Regions from separate parts of the Rhizobium sp. 0TCS1.26 genome, predicted to be linked through region 3. Evidence: predicted binding sites of a transcription regulator. Region 3 holds the regulator's gene; each other region holds the start of a gene.
The links. Region 3 encodes LexA, which represses DNA repair genes until DNA is damaged. Its sites were predicted from a motif close to TGTTCNNNNTGTGTTCNG; they were not measured.
Positions count from the first base shown of each region.

Region 1: the regulator LexA is predicted to act here: its motif matches at 2,316-2,333, upstream of recA (recombinase RecA).
Region 2: the regulator LexA is predicted to act here: its motif matches at 2,292-2,309, upstream of AAIH46_RS19245 (helicase-related protein).
Region 4: the regulator LexA is predicted to act here: its motif matches at 2,071-2,088, upstream of AAIH46_RS20575 (ImuA family protein).

Region 1 covers NZ_JBCIYV010000001.1:319,802-325,056, reverse strand. The annotation lists gene cckA (cell cycle histidine kinase CckA) at 1-2,252, shown strand, start outside; gene recA (recombinase RecA) at 2,460-3,548, shown strand; gene alaS (alanine--tRNA ligase) at 3,707-5,255, shown strand, end outside.
Region 2 covers NZ_JBCIYV010000004.1:302,621-307,875, reverse strand. The annotation lists gene AAIH46_RS19265 (acetyl-CoA C-acetyltransferase) at 1-719, shown strand, start outside; gene AAIH46_RS19260 (beta-ketoacyl-ACP reductase) at 793-1,518, shown strand; gene AAIH46_RS19255 (YMGG-like glycine zipper-containing protein) at 1,617-1,871, opposite strand; gene AAIH46_RS19250 (DUF3309 family protein) at 1,913-2,068, opposite strand; gene AAIH46_RS19245 (helicase-related protein) at 2,474-5,255, shown strand, end outside.
Region 3 covers NZ_JBCIYV010000001.1:42,995-48,249, forward strand. The annotation lists gene gltA (citrate synthase) at 1-451, opposite strand, end outside; gene AAIH46_RS00250 (ComEC/Rec2 family competence protein) at 806-3,391, shown strand; gene lexA (transcriptional repressor LexA) at 3,372-4,091, opposite strand; gene AAIH46_RS00260 (VOC family protein) at 4,260-5,114, shown strand; gene kdsA (3-deoxy-8-phosphooctulonate synthase) at 5,118-5,255, shown strand, end outside.
Region 4 covers NZ_JBCIYV010000005.1:191,389-196,643, forward strand. The annotation lists gene AAIH46_RS20560 (SDR family oxidoreductase) at 1-526, opposite strand, end outside; gene AAIH46_RS20565 (helix-turn-helix transcriptional regulator) at 623-1,450, shown strand; gene AAIH46_RS20570 (metallopeptidase family protein) at 1,492-1,938, opposite strand; gene AAIH46_RS20575 (ImuA family protein) at 2,107-3,033, shown strand; gene AAIH46_RS20580 (Y-family DNA polymerase) at 2,987-4,498, shown strand; gene AAIH46_RS20585 (error-prone DNA polymerase) at 4,495-5,255, shown strand, end outside.

The sequences.
Region 1 (5,255 bases), 280 kb from region 3:
GTGCGACGAAGGCGGCCAACGCCCAGTCGCTGGAAGCCCTCTTGTCGAAGAACCGCGAGGCGACCGAAGCGCTTTACCGCTTGACCGCAGCACTGCGCGAAGGCCGCGAGGGGCACGAGGAATTCCGCCTGCTGAAGCCGCTCGGCCGCGCCTCGGCCAGCGGATCCGGCGCCCACTGGTACCGCCTGAAGGCGCGCATCCTGACCTCGCCGACGCAAAAGACGCCGCATGACGTGTGGCAGATCGCCGACATCACCTCGGAGCGGGAGGACCAGGAGCGGTTCTTCCGCGAGCTGCAGAACGCCATCGACTATCTCGACCATGCGCCGGCCGGCTTCTTCTCGGCGGGCAAGAAGGGCGAGCTGTTCTACCTCAATGCGACGCTTGCCGAATGGCTGGGCCTCGACCTCACCAAGTTCGTGCCGGGATCGATGACGATTTCCGACATGGTGGCCGGCGAGGGCATGGCGCTGATCCAGTCGGTGCAGGCAGGCCCCGGCCAGACGCGCACCGAAACGCTGGACCTCGACCTGCGCCGCAGCAACGGCCAGAGCCTGCCGGTGCGCCTCGTCCACAGCGTTTCGTCGATGCGCGATGGTGCGCCGGGCGAAAGCCGGACGATCGTTCTGGGCCGGCCGAAGGGCGAGGGCGCCGACCAGTCGGCCTCGGCGATGCGGTTCACGCGGTTCTTCAACAATACGCCGATGGCGATCGCCTCGATCGGCGGCGACGGCAAGATCCTGCGCATCAACGCACCGTTCCTCCGGCTGTTTGCCGGCGTCGTGTCACGCGACGATGTGGAGGCCGGCGCGACGCTGGACGCCATCGTCAACGAGCAGGCGCGCGGCGACCTGGAGCGGGCGCTGGCGGCGGCCAAGGACCGCCAGGGAGACATCGCGCCGATCGACTGCCGGCACCCGGGCGACGAGAACCGCCATGTGCGGTTCTACGTCAATGCGGTAATCGACGAGAGCGACGAGGCGCCGGAAGAGGTGGCGATCGTCTACGCCGTGGAGACGACCGAGCAGAAAGAGCTCGAGACGCAGATGGCGCAGACGCAGAAGATGAATGCCGTCGGCACGCTGGCCGGCGGCATCGCCCACGACTTCAACAACGTGCTGACCGCCATCCTGCTCTCCTCCGACCACCTGCTGCTGCAGGCGCGCCCCTCGGATGCAAGCTTCGCCGACCTCATGGAGATCAAGCGCAACGCCAACCGCGCCGCGGTGCTGGTGCGCCAGCTGCTGGCGTTTTCGCGCAAGCAGACGATGCGGCCGGCAGTGCTCAACCTCACCGACGTGGTGGGCGACCTCAGGATGCTGGTCGACCGGCTGATCTCGGGCACCAATGTCAAGCTCGACGTCGACTACGGACGCGATCTCTGGCCCGTGCGCACCGACCTGTCGCAGTTCGAGCAGGTGCTGATCAACCTTTGCGTCAACGCCCGCGATGCGATGCCGCAGGGCGGCCAGATCCGCATCCGCACCCGCAACGTGACCGGCGCCGAGGCTGCGGCATTTGCCGGCGCGCGGCTGCCGGCCGACGATTTCGTCATGGTCGAAGTGGCCGACAGCGGCACCGGCATTCCGCCGGAGATCATGGACAAGATCTTCGAGCCGTTCTTCACCACCAAGGAGGTCGGCAAGGGCACCGGTCTCGGCCTGTCGATGGTCTATGGCATCGTCAAGCAGTCGGGCGGCTACATCTATCCGGAATCAGAAGTCGGCAAGGGCACGACGTTCCGGGTATTCCTGCCGCGCCACATTCCCGAGATCGTGCCGACGCCGGAACCGGGCAGCCCGGGCTCGGCCAGCGCCGACGTCGCGGCACAGCCGAAGATCGCCTCGGCCCCGGCCGAAGACGTCGATCTCACCGGCAACTCGGCGGTCGTGCTGCTTGTCGAGGACGAGGAGGCGGTGCGCCGCGGCGGCAAGCGGATGCTGGAAACCCGCGGCTATACCGTGCACGAGGCAGGCTCCGGCACCGAGGCGCTGGAGATCATGGAGGAGCTCGAGGGCAAGGTCGACATCGTCGTGTCCGACGTGGTGATGCCGGAAATGGACGGGCCGTCGCTGCTTAAGGAGCTGCGCAAGACCTATCCCGACCTCAAGTTCATCTTCGTTTCCGGCTATGCAGAGGACGCATTTGCGCGCAACCTGCCGGCGGATGCCAAGTTCGGCTTCCTGCCCAAGCCGTTCTCGCTGAAGCAGCTGGCGGTGGCGGTGCGCGAGATGCTCGACCGGCAGGACTGATGCGGCAGACGTGCACGCCCGGGACGGGACTTAGAAGGCGTTGAACTGGCGTTTCGCACAGGCCGGAACGCAAAGCGAACGCTCAGGCGATCATGGAAGAGAAACAACGGCATGAGCCCTCTTGCATGATGAGAACAAAAAGTGTACATACTGATCACCGGCTGCTGGATTGCTAGGGCCGCTGCGATAACCTAAAGGTGGGATCAGATGGCACAGAATTCATTGCGGCTCGTAGAGGAAAAATCGGTGGACAAAAGCAAGGCGCTGGAAGCGGCACTCTCTCAGATCGAACGGTCCTTCGGCAAAGGCTCGATCATGAAGCTGGGCGCAAACGAGAGCGTGGTCGAAATCGAGACGGTATCGACAGGCTCGCTGGGTCTCGACATCGCGCTTGGCGTCGGCGGCCTGCCCAAGGGCCGGATCATCGAGATCTATGGTCCTGAAAGCTCGGGCAAGACGACACTGGCGCTGCAGACGATCGCCGAAGCCCAGAAGAAGGGCGGCATCTGCGCCTTCGTCGATGCCGAACACGCGCTCGATCCGATCTATGCCCGCAAGCTCGGCGTCGACCTGCAGAACCTTCTGATTTCGCAGCCGGATACCGGTGAGCAGGCGCTCGAGATCACCGACACGCTGGTGCGTTCCGGCGCCGTCGACGTGCTGGTCGTCGATTCGGTCGCGGCGCTGACGCCGCGCGCCGAAATCGAAGGCGAGATGGGCGACAGCCTGCCCGGCCTGCAGGCGCGTCTGATGAGCCAGGCGCTGCGCAAGCTGACCGCGTCGATCTCGAAGTCGAAGACCATGGTCATCTTCATCAACCAGATCCGCATGAAGATCGGCGTGATGTTCGGCTCTCCGGAAACCACGACCGGCGGTAATGCGCTGAAGTTCTACGCCTCAGTGCGCCTCGACATCCGCCGCATCGGCGCGGTGAAGGAACGCGAGGAAGTGGTGGGTAACCAGACCCGCGTGAAGGTCGTCAAGAACAAGATGGCGCCGCCCTTCAAGCAGGTGGAATTCGACATCATGTACGGCGAGGGCGTTTCCAAGACCGGTGAACTGGTGGATCTGGGCGTCAAGGCCGGGATCGTCGAGAAGTCCGGTGCCTGGTTCTCCTACAACAGCCAGCGGCTTGGCCAGGGGCGCGAGAATTCCAAGAATTTCCTGCGCGACAACCCGGAACTGGCCAACGAGATCGAACTGGCGCTGCGCCAGAACGCCGGCCTGATCGCCGAGCGGTTCCTGGAAAACGGTGGGCCGGACGCCAATGACGGCGACGGCGAACCGGACGCCTGATCCGATCCGCAACAGTCCTGAAATTCAAGCCGGCCGCATATCGCTGAAATGATATGCGGCCGGTTTTGCGTCGTGCTGGACAGGGTTCGGCTGGAACGGTAAAAGCCAGTGGTTTTTGGGACGAAGACCGCGTTCGAGGCGGCTTAGAAGGGCATGGCATGAGTGGCGTGAATGAAATCCGGTCGACCTTCCTCGACTACTTCCGGAAGAACGGTCACGAGGTCGTGTCGTCGAGCCCGCTGGTGCCGCGCAACGACCCGACGCTGATGTTCACCAATGCCGGCATGGTGCAGTTCAAGAACGTCTTTACCGGGCTCGAAAGCCGTCCCTATTCGACCGCCACCACCTCGCAGAAATGCGTGCGCGCCGGCGGCAAGCACAACGACCTCGACAATGTCGGCTATACCGCCCGCCACCTGACCTTCTTCGAGATGCTCGGCAACTTCTCGTTCGGCGACTATTTCAAGGAGCAGGCGATCGAGTTTGCCTGGAACCTCGTCAACAAGGGGTTCGACCTGCCGAAGGACCGGCTGCTGGTCACCGTCTATGCCGACGACGAAGAGGCGGCGACGCTGTGGAAGAAGATCGCCGGCTTTTCCGACGACAAGATCATCCGCATCGCCACCTCCGACAATTTCTGGCAGATGGGCGATACCGGCCCCTGCGGTCCGTGCTCGGAAATCTTCATCGACCAGGGTGAGCATGTCTGGGGCGGGCCTCCCGGCTCGCCGGAAGAGGATGGCGACAGGTTCCTGGAATTCTGGAACCTCGTCTTCATGCAGTTCGACCAGACGGCGCCGGGCGAGCGCACGCCGCTGCCGCGTCCGTCGATCGATACCGGCATGGGGCTGGAGCGCATGGCCTGCATCCTGCAGGGCGTGCACAGCGTCTTCGATACCGACCTGTTCCGCACCCTGATCGGCGCCACCGAGGAGGTCGTCGGCGTCAAGGCCGAGGGCGACCAGGCGGCAAGCTTCCGTGTCATCGCCGACCATCTGCGCTCGTCTGCCTTCCTGATCGCCGACGGCGTGCTGCCGTCGAATGAAGGCCGCGGCTACGTGCTGCGCCGGATCATGCGCCGCGCCATGCGCCACATGCAGCTGCTCGGCGCCCGCGAGCCGCTGATGTACCGGCTCTTGCCGTCGCTGGTGTCCGAGATGGGTCGCGCCTATCCGGAACTGCTGCGCGCCGAAGCGCTGATCTCCGAAACGCTGAAGCTCGAGGAAGGCAAGTTCCGCACGACGCTGTCGCGCGGCCTGTCGCTGCTGTCGGACGCCACCGATACGCTGACCAACGGCGATTCGCTGGATGGCGAGACGGCTTTCAAGCTCTACGATACCTATGGCTTCCCGCTCGACCTGACGCAGGACGCGCTGCGTGCCCGCGGCATCGGCGTCGACCTCACCGGATTCAACGACGCGATGCAGCGGCAGAAGGCGGAAGCCCGCGCCAGCTGGTCGGGCTCCGGCGACAAGGCGACCGAGACGGTGTGGTTCGAGCTCAAGGAAAAGTTCGGCGCCACCGAATTCCTCGGCTACGACACCGAGACCGCCGAGGGCGTGATCCAGGCGATCGTGCGCGATGGCGCGGTGGTGGACAGCGCGGCTCTCGGCGAGACGGTCCAGGTGATCGTCAACCAGACGCCGTTCTACGGCGAGTCGGGTGGCCAGATGGGCGATACCGGCATCATTCGCGGCGATACGGCAA
Region 2 (5,255 bases), on a different contig from region 3:
GCTATCACATGGGCATCACCGCCGAAAACATCGCCCGCCAGTGGCAGCTCTCGCGCGACGAGCAGGACCAGTTCGCCGTCGCTTCGCAGAACAAGGCGGAAGCCGCCCAGAAGGCCGGCCGTTTTCAGGACGAGATCGTGCCGTTCGTCATCAAGGGCCGCAAGGGCGACGTAACCGTCGACGCCGACGAATATATCCGCGCCGGCGTGACGCTCGACAGCATGACGAAATTGCGCCCGGCCTTCGACAAGGACGGCACCGTGACGGCGGCCAACGCCTCCGGCATCAATGACGGTGCGGCGGCCACTGTGATGATGACCGAGGAAGAGGCCGTCCGTCGCGGGATTTCGCCGATGGCGCGCATCGTTTCCTGGGCCACTGCCGGCGTCGATCCGCAGATCATGGGCACCGGGCCGATCCCGGCTTCGCGCAAGGCGCTGGAAAAGGCCGGCTGGTCGGCCGCCGATCTCGATCTGGTGGAAGCCAACGAAGCCTTCGCCGCACAGGCCTGTGCCGTCAACAAGGACATGGGCTGGGATCCGTCGATCGTCAACGTCAACGGTGGGGCGATCGCCATCGGCCATCCGATCGGCGCATCGGGCGCGCGGGTGCTCAACACGCTGCTGTTCGAAATGAAGCGGCGCGGCGCCCGCAAGGGGCTGGCAACGCTCTGCATCGGCGGCGGCATGGGTGTTGCCATGTGCCTGGAGGCCCTGTAGCCGGACCGGCTGCCGGATCGAGACGACCGCGCGGCACGGGTCGCGCGTCGCAACCGCAAGGGGGAGATGCTGCATGACCAGAGTGGCGTTGATATCCGGTGGCACGCGCGGTATCGGAGCGGCAATCTCGAAGGCGCTGAAGGCGGCGGGCTACAGCGTCGCGGCCAACTATGCCGGCAACGAGCAGCGGGCACTCGCCTTCCAGGAGGAGACCGGCATCCCCGTCTTCAGGTGGGACGTGTCGTCCTACGAGGCCTGCGTCACGGGGATCGGCGAGGTCGAGGCGCAGATGGGTCCGGTAGAGATCCTCGTCAACAACGCCGGCATCGTCCGCGACACGATGTTCCACAAGATGACGCCAGGTGATTGGAACGCGGTGATCGCAACCAATCTCAGCGGCCTCTTCAACATGACGCATCCGATCTGGCCGGGCATGCGCGAGCGGGGCTTCGGACGCATCGTCAACATTTCCTCGATCAACGGACAGAAGGGCCAGATGGGGCAGGTCAACTATTCGGCGGCCAAGGCCGGAGATCTCGGCTTTACCCGGTCGTTGGCGCTCGAAGGGGCGGCGAAGAACATCACCGTCAATGCCGTCTGCCCCGGTTACACGGCAACAGAAATGGTGCTGGCGGTACCCGAGAAGGTAATGAACGAGCGGATCCTGCCGCAGATCCCGGTCGGCAGGCTCGGAAGACCGGAAGAGATCGCACGCTGCGTCGTATTCCTGGTTTCCGACGATGCCGGGTTCATCACCGGCTCGACGATCAGCGCCAATGGCGGCCAGTACTTCACCTGATCCACGAGGCGTCCTCGTGCGTTGATCTCCAGGCACAATACAAAAAGAGACCGGCATGCGGGGGGCACACCGGTCTCTTTTCTAGACAGCGTTATCGCTTAGCGGCAACGAGCTTCGTAGTTGCGGCCGTAGCGATCGCGGTAGACGCAATAGCCCTGACGCTTCTGCGACTCGCCGACAGCGGCGCCAACCAGGCCGCCGGCAACGGCGCCTACTGCTGCACCACCCCAGCTGTTGGTCACGGCACCGCCGACGACGGCACCCGTGCCGGCACCGATGGCCGTGCCTCTTTCGGTCGAGGTGCACGATGCGAGCATGCCAACCATGGCTGCAACGGCGAGGATCTTTTTCATGTGAGGCTTTCCTTCCCTGTTATAATCGAGTTTTGCAAACTTTAGATTCTGCCCATCAGGAGCAGAATGATCAGTATGAGGACGACGAGACCGAGACCGCCCGACGGGCCGTAACCCCAGCTGCGGCTATGACCCCAGTTCGGCAGGGCGCCGATCAAGAGCAGAATGACAATGATCAGCAAAATGGTCCCGAGCATTCGAACTTCTCCAACACGTTGGTTTGTGCGGCGAAAACGTGACCACTGCGATTTTGTTCCAACCCAATGTCCGATTTATGTGACGCCACAAAATCACTGTAGATGGCATCACGAATTGGCTGCCCCCAGGGAGGCCTGGTCGGCTTGCTTCCGGCTCCTGCGAGCTCCAGTAGCCGCGCGGAACAAAGGGTGACTCAGGAGAGTCAGCGATTCGTCCGTGCTTTGTTCGCCCGCTGTTCCGAACGTGCACGCATCGAGAAAACTGGCAGGATTTCCGTTACCGCCGTCACTCCGGAGCCCTTGCGGCTTGCCATCGCCGGTTCGAAACGCCATGTGTGAGGTGTCAGCCGCATCGTCGCGGCGGCTTCAGACGATGTGCGGACAGAGCTTTTGAATTCCCAGCCCATGATCTTGAGCGGCCGCGGCGTTACCGCGGTCCTCGGCCCGACCAATACCGGCAAGACCCATTATGCCATCGAGCGCATGGTTGCTCACGGATCCGGCGTGATCGGCCTGCCGCTTCGTCTCCTGGCGCGCGAGGTCTATGGCCGGCTGGTCGAGAAGGTCGGGCACCACAACGTCGCGCTGATCACCGGCGAGGAAAAGATCACCCCGCATCTGGCACGGTTTTCGGTCTGTACCGTCGAGGCCATGCCGCGCGAGACGAAGGCGGCGTTCGTCGCCATCGACGAGGTTCAGCTCGCCGGCGATCTCGAGCGGGGGCACATCTTCACCGACCGGATCCTGCATCTGCGCGGACGGGAAGAGACCCTGCTTCTCGGCGCCGGCACCATGCGGCCGATCCTTGAGCGTCTGCTGCCCGGCATCACCGTCGTCGAGCGCCCCCGCCTGTCCACCCTCTTCTATGCGGGGCAGAAAAAGATCACCCGCCTGCCGCAGCGCACCGCCATCGTCGCCTTTTCGGCCGACGAGGTCTATGCGATCGCCGAACTGATCCGCCGTCAGCGCGGCGGGGCGGCGGTGGTCCTCGGTGCGCTGTCGCCTCGCACTCGAAATGCCCAGGTCGGTCTCTACCAGGCCGGCGACGTCGAGTATCTGGTGGCAACCGATGCAATCGGGATGGGCCTCAATCTCGATGTCGATCACGTCGCCTTTGCCCAGGATCGAAAGTTCGACGGATACCAGTTCCGCAATCTCAATGCCGGCGAAATGGGCCAGATTGCCGGCCGCGCCGGCCGCCACCTGCGGGATGGCACGTTCGGGGTGACTGGCCAGGTAGCGCCGTTCGACGAAGACCTGGTGGAGCGCATCCAGAGCCACCACTTCGACCAGGTGAAGGTCTTGCAGTGGCGCTCCAAGGCGCTCAACTTTTCCTCCATCCGCGACCTGCGTGCCAGCCTCGATGCGACGCCGACCGTCCACGGCCTGACCCGCGCCCTGCCGGCGACGGACAGCCAGGCGCTCGACTATCTGTCGCGCTATCCCGAGATCATCGATGCCGCGACGACGCCCGAAAATGTCGAGAAGCTGTGGGAAGCCTGCGCGCTTCCCGATTACCGGCGCATCACGCCGGCACAGCATGCCGACCTGATTTCGACGATATTTTCCGATCTTGTGCGGCTCGGCGCGGTGAATGAAGACTTCATGGCGACGCAGGTGCAGCGGGCCGATCGGACCGACGGCGAGATTGATACGCTGTCCGCCCGCATCGCCCAGATCAGAACATGGACTTATGTCTCCAACCGTCCGGGTTGGTTGGCGCATCCGACACACTGGCAAGAAAAGACACGGGAAATCGAAGACAGGTTGTCGGACGCGCTACATGAAAGGTTGACGAAACGCTTTGTTGATCGCAGGACATCTGTGCTCATGAAGCGCCTGAGAGAGAATGCGATGCTGGAAGCTGAAATCAGTGTGAATGGGGATGTCTTCGTCGAGGGACACCACGTCGGTCAACTAGCCGGTTTCCGGTTTACGCCTGTTTCCGGTGCCGAAGGGCCGGATGCCAAGGCTGTGCAGACGGCTGCCCAGAAGGCCCTGTCGCTGGAGTTCGAGGCTCGCGCTGCGCGGCTCTACGCTTGTGGCAATAGCGACATCGCCGTCGGCTCGGACGGTTTCGTCCGCTGGCTCGGCGATCCGGTGGCAAAGCTCGCGGCCGGCGATCACATCATGCATCCGCGTCTCATCCTGCTCGCCGACGAGCAGTTGACCGGCAATGCTCGCGATCACGTGGCTGCTCGCCTCGAGCGCTTCGTCAATCATCACATCGCCACGGTCCTGAAGCCGCTTGACGATCTGTCGCGTGCCGAAGACCTGCAGGGGCTTGCCAAGGGGCTCGCGTTCCAGCTCGTCGAAAATCTCGGTGTCCTCTTCCGGCGCGACGTTGCCGACGACGTCAAGACGCTTGATCAGGATGCGCGCGCCTCGATGCGCCGCTACGGCATCCGCTTTGGCGCCTACCACATCTTCATGCCGGCGCTGCTGAAGCCGGCCCCGGCCGAACTGATCACGCTGCTCTGGGCGCTGAAGAACGACGGTCTCGACAAGCCGGGCTATGGCGATCTCATCCCGGCGCTGGCAGCCGGCCGCACCTCGGTGGTCACCGATCCGACCTTCGAGCGCAACTTCTACAAGCTCGCCGGCTTCCGTTTCCTCGGCAAGCGTGCTGTTCGCGTGGATATCCTCGAACGCCTCGCCGATCTCATCCGGCCGCTCCTGCAGTGGAAGCCGGGCAACGGCCAGCGTCCGGAAGGCGCCTATGATGGGCGACGCTTCACCACGACGACCGCCATGCTCTCCATTCTCGGCGCGACGCCGGACGACATGGAAGAAATTCTCAAAGGTCTCGGCTACCGCGCCGATGCGGTAAAGCCGGAAGAGGCGCAGGCCTTCCTCGCCGGCCAGTCGGCAAGCGCCGCAAGCGCTGCCCCCGCGGCAGAAGCCTCGGCAGAAACGGCGCCGGCCTCCGAAGCTGACGATGCTGACAGTGCGGATGCTGCGACCGACGAGGCTCAGGCGCCGGAAGCGGTCGCCGAAACCGCCGCAGAAGATGCTGCCTCCGAACCGCAGGTCGAAGCCGTCGCTGGCGCGGAGCCTGAAGCTGCAGCCGAGGCGCCGGCCGCTGATGAAGCCGCCGCAGCGGAAGAAGGTGTCGAGTCAGCTCCCGCCGAGACGACCGATGCCGAACCGGCACCGGCGTCCGAGCCTGTTGCCGAAGAAGAACCCA
Region 3 (5,255 bases):
CGGTCGAGTCGTGGTAGAAGGCCGACAGAGCGCCGACCGTGCCGACCATGACGGCCATCGGGTGGGCGTCGCGGCGGAAGCCGGTGAAGAAACGGCTCATCTGCTCGTGCACCATCGTGTGATGGGTCACGCGGTGATCGAAATCCTTCTTCTGCGCAGCCGTCGGCAGTTCGCCGTACAGCAGCAGATAGCAGGTTTCCAGGAAGTCACCCTGCTCGGCCAACTGCTCGATCGGATATCCGCGATGCAGCAGGATACCTTCGTCGCCATCGATGAAGGTAATCTTGGATTCGCAGGAGGCCGTCGAGGTGAAACCGGGGTCGTAGGTGAAGGCGCCGGTCTGCTTGTAAAGCGACGCGATGTCGATCACGTCCGGGCCGATCGTCCCGCTTTTTACGGGAAGATCGACCTTCTTATCTCCCAATCCAAGATGTGCGCTTGTGTCCGTCATGCTGATCCTCCGATGGGCGGAATGGCGCAAAATGCGCCAGAAGAATGAAGCGTCTCAAAGTAGCTATATGATCTGATGCGCGCTGCCAAGCACTGGTGAAGGCTAATTGTGCGGCGCGAAAGAGGGGCGGGCAAGGGCACTTTCGGCGTCATCTGGAGCGTCTTGCGGGGGTTGCTGGACTTTAATCGATCCAAACGCCCGCCGTGGTCCGCGTGATGACAAAAGCGTCATTGACCACCCCTGATAATCGGGTGCAGGTTGTCGATCGGTTAAGAGGGCGGCGGTGAATTCAAGCAAATTCTCCGGGGGGCTCGATTGTCGCAGCATGACGCGCAGATCGCAGATGAGCGACACATGCCGGCGATGCCACGGGCGCCGCCGGACGCATCTCCTGTTCCGACGGTGCCTGAGAACCACTGGCCGGCCGCCAAGTTCCAGACCTCGGTGAATTCCCGGGCAAAGACCCACCTTCGGCTTGCCTCTGCGCGGCAGGCGGCGCTTCGCCTGGGAGCGCTCGGTGCCGAAGAAATCGCCCATGGGCGGCTGTTTCTCGCCGTTCCGCTGCTGCTGGGGCTCGGCATTCTCCTCTGGTTCGGACTGCCCCTGGAGCCGCCGGCATTTGTCGGCTGGCTCGCGGTCCCCTTGCTCCTCCTGGCGTCGGTCGCCGCTGCCCGCGGCCTGCAGGGGACGGCACTCGGTGTGGCGGCGCTCGCCTTCATCATCGCCGGAATGGGGCTTGCGGCGCTAGAGACGTGGCGGCAGACGACACAGGTACTCGACAGTGCGGTGACGACCAGGATCGAGGGCATCGTCGAGCGACGCGAGGCGGCCGGCGATGGAAGCTGGCGCTATGTGGTGCGGCTCACAGCCACCCGAGATCCGCAACTCGTTCGCCCGCCGGACCGGGTGGCGGTGCTCGCAAGGGGGCAGGAGGCGAGCATCGCGCCGGGGATGGTACTGACCGGTCGGGCACGGCTCTCGCCGCCGTCGGGTCCGGCACTGCCGGGGCTGACCGATTTCGGCTTTGCCGCTTTCTTCGACGGGATCGGCGCGGTTGGCTATTTTTACGGCAAGCCGCAGGCCGGCGGGCCGGCGGTGGACCTGAGTTTCCCCGAGCGGGCGCAGATGTCTCTCTACTCGCTGCGCGGCACGGTCGGCGACCGGATCCGCAGCTTCGTTCCCGGCGATGCCGGCGCCTTCGCCGCAGCGATCGTGACAGATGAACGCCGGGCGATCTCCAGCGAGGCGGTGACCGCGCTCAGGATGGCCGGCCTTGCCCATATCGTTGCCATCTCCGGCCTCAACATGGCGCTTGCCGCCGGCATCTGCTTCGTCGGCCTGCGTATCCTCCTCAGCCTCTCGCCGCCGCTGGCGCAGGCTCTGCCGACGAAGAAGATTGCCGCCGGTGGCGCGCTGCTGCTGGTCACGCTCTACTACGTCATCTCCGGCTTCGGCGTTTCCGCCGAGCGCGCCTATCTGATGATGGCGATCATGCTGACTGCCGTGTTCTTCGACCGCCCGTCGATCAGCCTCCACAACATCGCCCTGGCGGCTCTGGTGATCATGATCCTGTCGCCTTCGGCCGTCCTCGGCCCGAGCTTCCAGATGTCGTTTGCCGCAACCGCGGCGCTCGTCGCCGGCTATGCCGGCTGGACGGCGCGGCGGGCACGGCACGACCATGACACGCGGCCGCCGGCCGCCGGGGCTGCCGCCCGCAGTCTGTCGAGCCTCTGGACGATGGTCAGCGGAACCTTCATCACCTCATTGATCGGCGGCCTGTCGACGGCGATCTTTTCAGTCAGCCACTTTCACCAGCTGACCGGATACGGCCTCGTCGCCAACCTGGCGGCCATGCCGGTCGTCTCGCTGGTCGTCATGCCGGCCGGCCTGCTTGGCATGCTGGCGATGCCGCTCGGTCTCGACAAACCGTTCTTCGCCGTCATGGGCCTGGGCTCGGGCATGGTCATCGCCATTGCCACCGAAGTCGCCTCCTGGGGCGGAAACACGGTGGTTGGCCGCACGCAGCCGTGGTTCCTGCCGCTGACGACTGTCGGCCTGCTGCTGCTGGTGCTCCTGCGGACGCGCCTGGCGCTGTTCGGCCTCGTTCCGCTCGGCGCAGGTCTGCTGCTGGCCGGTATGGTCGAGCCATCGAAGAAGAACCCCGACCTGCTGATTTCAGAGGATGGTGCACTGGTAGCGGCGCTCGACGGAACTGGCGCCAGCCTCAACCGGCCGCGCCCGCCGGCCTTCCTCTACCGGCAGTGGGAAAGCGCCCTTCAGCTGGGCGAGATCAACAGCCCCGAGCGCAGAGACGCACCACCCGAGCCGCCGGCAAACCCCGTGCCTGCAGCGAACCAGCAGCCAGCGGGGCACCCTGTGCCCGCGGCAAACCCCGAGCCGACGCCTGAGACGACGAAGAGCAACCCAACAGCCAGCCCGGACGCAACTGCGACGACCGGCCAGACGTCCAAACCTGTCGCTCCCGCGAGGCCGCAACCGCTGACCCGCGAAGGACTGGCGTCCGCCCGGGCACTGATGCAGGACACATTCGCCGGCGCGCCTCCCGACCGGTTCGTCTGCCTCGGCCAGAAAATCTGTCTGCTGCGAAGCGCAACAGGCAATCGCATCGCCTGGATCGACGACGCGCGCTATGCCGGGCCTGCCTGCGATACGGCCGACCTCATCATCGCACCGCGCGCCCGTTTCGACACGTGCCGCTCGAACGCGCTGATGCTGAACGGCGCGAGCCTCAGACGAATAGGCGCCGTCGAGATCGATTTCGCCGCCAGCCGCGATCCCGGAAGCTGGCACCTGCGTGCGGCGATGACCGGCATCCGGCGCCCGTGGACGCAGCATCGCGCCTACGACTGGCGTACGCGCAGCATGGACGAGCAGCTACCCGAGCGGTTGGCGCGGATGATCAGTGATAGCGGCGGATGAGGCCGACGAGCTTGCCCTGAACCTTGACGCGGTCTGCGGAAAAGATACGCGTCTCGTAAGCCGGGTTTGCGGCCTCCAGCGCGATGGAGGCACCCTTGCGGCGAAAACGCTTCAGCGTCGCTTCCTCGTCGTCGACCAGCGCCACGACGATATCGCCCGGGCTTGCTGTGCTGCCATTGCGGATGACGACGGTATCGCCGTCCAGAATGCCGGCCTCGATCATCGAATCGCCCTTGACCTCGAGCGCGTAATGCTCGCCCGGCCCAAGCATCTCCATCGGCACGCTGATTTCGTGCGTGTTGTTCTGGATCGCCGAAATCGGCACGCCGGCAGCGATACGTCCCATCACAGGGACGGAGGCGGAGGTCGCATCATTGGCGGGGATGGCGACGGGGCGGGCGGCCGAGGGTGCTTGCGTCTTGCCGAGACTTCCCTCGATGACGCTCGGCGAAAACCCGCGGCGCGGCTGCGGTGCTGCGGAATAGGCTTCCGGCAGCTTGATCACTTCCAGCGCGCGCGCCCGGTTCGGCAGCCGGCGGATGAAACCGCGCTCTTCCAGCGCCGTGATCAGCCGGTGGATGCCCGACTTGGATGCCAGTTGCAGAGCGTCCTTCATCTCGTCGAAAGACGGCGGAACACCTGATTCTTTCATCCGTTCGTGAATGAACAGAAGCAGTTCCTGCTGTTTGCGCGTGAGCATGGCGGCGACCCCCTGAAGGAAACAAATCCAGAACGAACACTATCTGTTCCACATGTGTTCCGCAAGTGCCTAAGATCCGGTGAACGCAGGCTCATCACGGATTTTCTGCTTCGACTTCGCCCTGATGCGCGGTAAAACGGACGGCAATCGAGGCTGGAGGCATGCAAGATGGACAGTGACAGGCCACGCGCGATCGACCATCTGGTCTTGCCCGTCGAATCGCTGCAGACCTCGCGGGAGCGGCTCGAGGCGCTCGGCTTCACCGTCGCCCGGCAGGCGGATCATCCCTTCGGCACATCGAATGCCTGCGTCTTCCTGGCGGACGGCACCTATCTCGAGCCGCTCGCCATTCGCGACGCTTCTCTGGTCGGCGAGAGCGTGCGAGGCGGCAATGTCTTCACCGGACGCGACGCACGGTTTCGCAGCGGCCGGCTGGAGGGCCTTTCGGCGATCGTCGTGTCGAGCAGTGATGCCGCCGCCGATCACCAGCGCTTCCTGCGGGCGGGCATTTCAGCCGGCGACATGCTCGGTTTCTCGCGGCAGGCGTTGACCGCGGATGGGACCCCCGTCACGGCAAGCTTCCAACTGGCCTTTGCCGATCTGGAAAGCGACCTGTTCTTCTTGTTCAGCTGCCAAAGGATCAACCCGTTGCCGGCCGATCGCTCGGTGCTGGAGCGGCACGAGAACGGCGTGGTGGCGTTGCGCGAGGTGTTGCTGCACGGTGCCGCACCCGACGATCTGGTCAAGCGCATCGAGACGGTGACGCACGCGGCTGGCTTCAGCGAAGCGGAGGAGACGGCCTTCACGCTTGCCAATGCGCGCATCCGCCTTGTCGCCGGATCGGAAACCGCGAGTGGAACGGATAGGGCGGTGAAGGCGGCGGCGGTCGTCTTCCATGTCGCCGATCTGACGGTGACAGAGCTGTTGCTGGCTGATAATCACCTCCCATATGTGAGGACGCCGCACCGTATCACCGTGGCGCCGGCGCCCGGTCAGGGCGTTTCGTTCGTTTTCGAGGAGTAGATCATGGGCGTGAGCGCCAATGCAGAGGTTGCTGTCGGCGAGGGCTCGTCCCGCGTCATGTTTTCCAACAGTGGCCGGCTGTCGCTGATCTGCGGACCGTGCCAGATGGAAAGCCGCGACCATGCCTTCATGATGGCTGGC
Region 4 (5,255 bases), on a different contig from region 3:
CAAGCGCGATCATTTCCGTCACGAGCCCCTGCCGCACCGTGTCGTGGATCTGCGAAAGGCGGACGCTCGAAACGTTCACGCCGCGCTCCGACAGGGCCTGAACCGTCAGTTCCGAGACGATGCGCGGATTGGGATGGTTCACATCGAGATGATCCTCCAGGGCCGGTTCTCCGGCCGTCACAGTTCCCGCACCCGTCACCGACGTGATGACCAGCGGTCGGTTCGATCCCTCGATCGCCGAGCCAAGCGTCTCGATCGCCAACCGGTCGCGGGCGCAGTTTGCCGCATAGTTGGAAAAATCGTGGTCGAAGGCGGTATGGATGATGCCGTCACAGGCGGCGGCGCCGCGATGCAGGCTGTCGAGATCGTCGATATCGCCGTAATGAGGCTCGGCGCCGGCGGCCTCCAGTGCGGCTGCTCCCCGTTCAGAGCGCGTCATGCCGAGAACCTGATGGCCGGCACCGAGAAGTTCCGGGATGATGTGGGAGCCGATGAACCCGGTCGCGCCGGTTAGAAACACACGCATGATCTTCTCCTAGTTGCTTCGCGGCGTTTCTAGGCCTAGGCTCTATCCTGTTAAAGTAGTGAGCTTATCCTGGTATAACAGCTAACAGGATCCGTGATGTTGAAAGAAGCAGACAATCCGCTCGGCCGGTACCTGCGCGACCTGCGCGGCCGTCTTGATCCGGCGAGTTTCGGGTTTTCATCCAGTCGCCGGCGCACGCCGGGTCTGCGGCGCGAGGAAGTGGCACAGCGTGCCAATATCAGCGCCACCTGGTACACCTGGCTGGAACAGGGGCGCGGCGGGGCGCCGTCCGCCGACGTTCTGAACCGCATCGCCCGGGGGCTGATGCTGACCGAGCCGGAGCGCGAGCATCTGTTCATGCTGAGCCTCGGCCATCCGCCGCAGGTCAAATACAAGGCACCGACCGGCGTGACGCCCCGTCTTCAGCGGCTGATCGATGCGCTGGAGGTGAGCCCGGCGCTGGTGAAGACGGCAACCTGGGACGTGCTGGCCTGGAACCGCGCCGCCGCCGTCATCCTGACGGATTACGGCAAGCTGCCGCCCGGCGAGCGCAATATTCTGCGGCAGGTTTTCTGCAACCCGTCCATCCGCGATAAACAGCTCGACTGGGATGGCGTGGCAAGCTTCGTCGTTGGTGCATTCAGGGCCGATGCGGCGCGTGCCGGTGCCTCGTCGGAAGTTCGGCAGCTGGTGGATGAACTCTGCAGCCGGAGCCCGGATTTCGCGGCACTGTGGAACGACAACACGGTCAACAGCTATGGAGAAGGCACCAAGCGCATCCGTCATTCGGTCCTGGGGCCGATCGAACTGGAATATTCGAGCTTCGCCATCGATGGCCGTCCGGATCTCGGAATGATCGTCTACAATCCGGCAACCGATGCCGAAGCCGAACGCTTCCGCGTGCTCATCAACGCCACGCCTTGAATGCCGGCTTGACCACCGGCGCGCATTGACTGGCTGTGGGGTCAGTCTCCGGTGCGGTCGGTGGCCTCTTCAGCGCTTTCCTCGATGCGCTCCATGTCGTCGTCGCTGAGGCCGAAATGGTGGCCGATCTCGTGGATCAGCACATGGGTAATGATGTCGCCCAGCGTTTCGTCGTTCTCGGCCCAGTAATCGAGGATCGGCCGGCGGTAGAGCCGGATGCGGTTGGGCAGTTCGCCGGTTTCCACCGTGAAACGTTCGGAAATACCGCGGCCTTCGAACAGGCCGAGAAGGTCGAAGGGGGTCTCGAGCGCCATGTCCTCGAAGATGTCGTCGTCCGGAAAATCCTCGATTTCGATGGTGAGATTGCCGGTCAGTGCACGGAATTCCTCCGGCAATGAGCCATAGGCCTCGATCGCCAGCGATTCGAACGTGCTGATGGTCGGGGCGTGGCGATCCCGCCAATCATCGGTCTGGTCGGCACGGGCCATGTCTGCTCCTTTTTCCTGACCATATAAGGTTTTCGGCAAAAATTTTCGAGTGCGGATTCAAGCCTCCGGCGCGCGCTCACAAGAATCGGGTGGCCGCCCCTGTTGACTCTTTCGGGAAGCTCGGGAATCTATAAGAACATAAAGTGAACATCGAGTGGAGCTGACGTCATGGCACGATCTGCCTTGGCGCAGGAGACTGTTTTTGCCCTGCGCGAAACGATTGCCCGTCTGGAAGGCAAACCGCTTCCTGCCCTGGCTGCCGCGCAGGCGCAAGCGCTGGAAGCAAAGGACCGCGATCCGCAGGCCCTGCTGCCGCTGGGGGTTGAGCCGCTCGATGCGGCGCTCGACGGCGGACTGCCGCTCGACGGCATCACCGAGATCCGCAGCCCGGGGTTCCGCAATGCCGGCTCGGCCAGCGGCTTCGTCCTGGCACTGGCGGCCCGCATCCATAAGGCTTCGCCGGGCGAGCCACTTCCGGTGCTGTGGATCGCCGACAGGGTGGCGCATCTGGAGGCGGGGCTTGCCTATCCGGTCGGGCTGAAGGGGTTCGGGCTCGATATCCGGCGTTTCTACCATGCGCTGCCGGGCCGGCTGGAGGATGCGCTGTGGCTGGCGGAAGCGGCCCTTGCCAGCGGCGTCTTTTCCGCCACCCTTCTTGAAATCCGTGGCAATCCGAAGGCTTTCGGCCTGACGGAAAGCCGGCGGCTCAGCTTAAGGGCAAAGGCGGCGGGGCGGCCGCTTCTGCTTTTGAGACATGCCGGCGAGGAAGAGGCGTCCAGCGCGCTCTTCCGGTTCCTCGTCGAGCCGGCACTCTCGTCCGAACGACGTCTTCCCGATGGATCCATGCTCGGCGGCAGCATCGGCTCCTCGGTCTTCCGTCTGACTTTGGAGAAGAGCCGCAATCCGGCTCCGCTCTCCCTGCATCTGGAGTGGAATTCCCATGACCGCCAATTTTTCATCGCCGATCGCCCAGACCACGCTCAGTCTGCGCGGCAGCCGGCAGCGCATCCTGGCGCTGTTCTTTCCGCGGCTGTCGACGGACCGGATCCTGCGGCGGCGATGGGGTCTATCCTGGCGTTCGACCGGGCGTCCTGACGACGCTCCCTTCGTCTGCGCCGGGCGCCGCGATAATGCCATGCGCCTGACGGCGCTGGATGCCGAGGCGGAGGCGATCGGCCTCAAATGCGGGCAGGGGCTGGCGGAGGCACGGGCGATGTGCCCGAACGTCATCGTCGTGGAAGAGGATCAGGCGGCCGATCGGCGGTTCCTCGAGGCGCTTGCCGACTGGTGCGACCGTTTCACGCCGCTGGTGGCGCTGGAAGGCCGCGACGGGCTGTTTCTCGATATCACCGGCTGTGCCCATCTGTTCGGCGGCGAGGCGAAGCTTTTGGAGGAAATCCGCGCCCGCCTGACGCAGATGGGTCTTGAGGTGCGCGGCGTGATCTCCGGCTCGCCCGGCCTGTCTTCGGCGGTGGCGCGTTTCGACGGCAGCCGCATCATCGACGACGAGGCGCGCGAAAGCGTGCTGGCGCCGCTGCCGGTCGCCGCGCTCAGGATCGAGGAGAGCGTCGTGCAGTCGCTGCGCAAGGTCGGGCTGAAGCAGGTGGGTGACCTCCTGGAGGCGCCGCGGGCGCCGCTTGCCCGCCGCTTCGGGCCACATTTGCTGCTGCGGCTCGATCAGGCCACCGGTGCCGACGAGGAGGCGATCTCGCCGCGCCGGGCGGTGGCGGCGCTGTCGGCGGAGCGCAAGCTCGCCGAGCCGATCCAGGCGGAAGAGGATATTCTGGGGCTCGCCGAACAGGTGGCGGAGGCCCTGAAGCCGAGCCTTGAGGCGCGCGGCGCCGGCGGGCGGGTGTTCGAACTGGTGTTGTTCCGGGTCGACGGGAAGGTCTTTCGCATCGGGGCCGGTGCCTCGCGACCGTTGCGCGATGCCGGGCGGATCGCCCGCCTGTTCGCCGAACGGCTGAAGGCACTGCACGACGATCTGGAGGCCGGCTTCGGCTTCGAGATCCTGCGGCTCAACGTCCTGCGCGATGAACCCTTCGAGACGCTGCAGGGCGATTTTACCGGCGACGACCGAAAGCATCTGTCGCTGAGCGATTTCGTCGACCAGGTGTCGGCCCGTCTGGGGCCGGATTGTCTGCAGACCTATCAGCTGCGCGAAAGCCATATTCCCGAGCGGGCGGTGCTGGCGATGCCGGCGCTCGATCATGTCACCGAGCGCCGGCGGATGCCGGAGGCGGCCCCGCTTGCAATGCCTGCGGTGCAGGAGCGTCCCTTGCGGCTCTTCTCGCATCCCGAGCCGCTGGAGACCTTTGCCGTGGAGGTGCCGGAAGGGCCGCCGATCCGCTTCCGCTGGCGCCGGCTCACCCACAAGGTTCTGCGCGCAGAGGGGCCGGAGCGGCTGGCTGCCGAATGGTGGCTGGACGGCGAGACGGCCCCGACCCGGGATTATTTCCGGCTGGAATCGGAAAGTGGCCAGCGCTTCTGGGTCTACCGGCAGGGTCTCTACGACCAGCTCGCTAGCCCGCGCTGGTTCATGCACGGCATCTTCGCATGAAGGCCCCGCCGCCCTTCTGCGAAATCGGCGCGCGCACCAACTTCTCCTTCCTTGAGGGCGCTTCGCATCCGGAGGAGATGGTGCAGGCGGCGGCCGAGCTGCGGCGGCATGGCGAGCTGTCGGGCCTCGGCATCGCCGACCGCAACACGGTGGCGGGCGTGGTGCGTGCCCATGCGCAGCTGCGCGATCTGGAGGACGGTGCCGATCTCAAGGTGCAGCCGGGCTGCCGGCTGGTGTTTGCCGACGGCACGCCCGATGTCTTGGCCTATCCCCGCAACCGCCAGGGCTGGGGGCATCTCTGCCGACTGCTCAGCCAGGGGAACCTGCGCAGCGAGAAGGGCCAGTGCCTGCTATTCCTCGACGACCTGCTGGAATGGGGGGATGACATAATGCTGGCGGTCCTGCCGGGCCGCACCCTGCTCGACGACCAGGCGGCGGCAGACGCCTTTCCGGCTCTTCTCGCCCGGCTGCGGGCGCGGTTTTCAAAAGCCTGCTATCTGGCGCTGTCGGCTGAGTATGACGGACGGGATTCGCTCGCCTTTGCCAGTTTCTCCCAATGGGCGCGGCAATGCCGCATGCCGCTGATCGCCACCAACCAGCCGCTCTACCACCATCCGGAACGGCGGCCGCTCTCGGATGTGGTGACCGCCATCCGCGAGCACGTGACAGTGCCGCAGGCCGGTTTCCGGTTTGCCGCCAATGCCGAGCGCTACCTGAAAGCCGCCTCGCGCATGGCCGGCATCTTCCGCCGCTATCC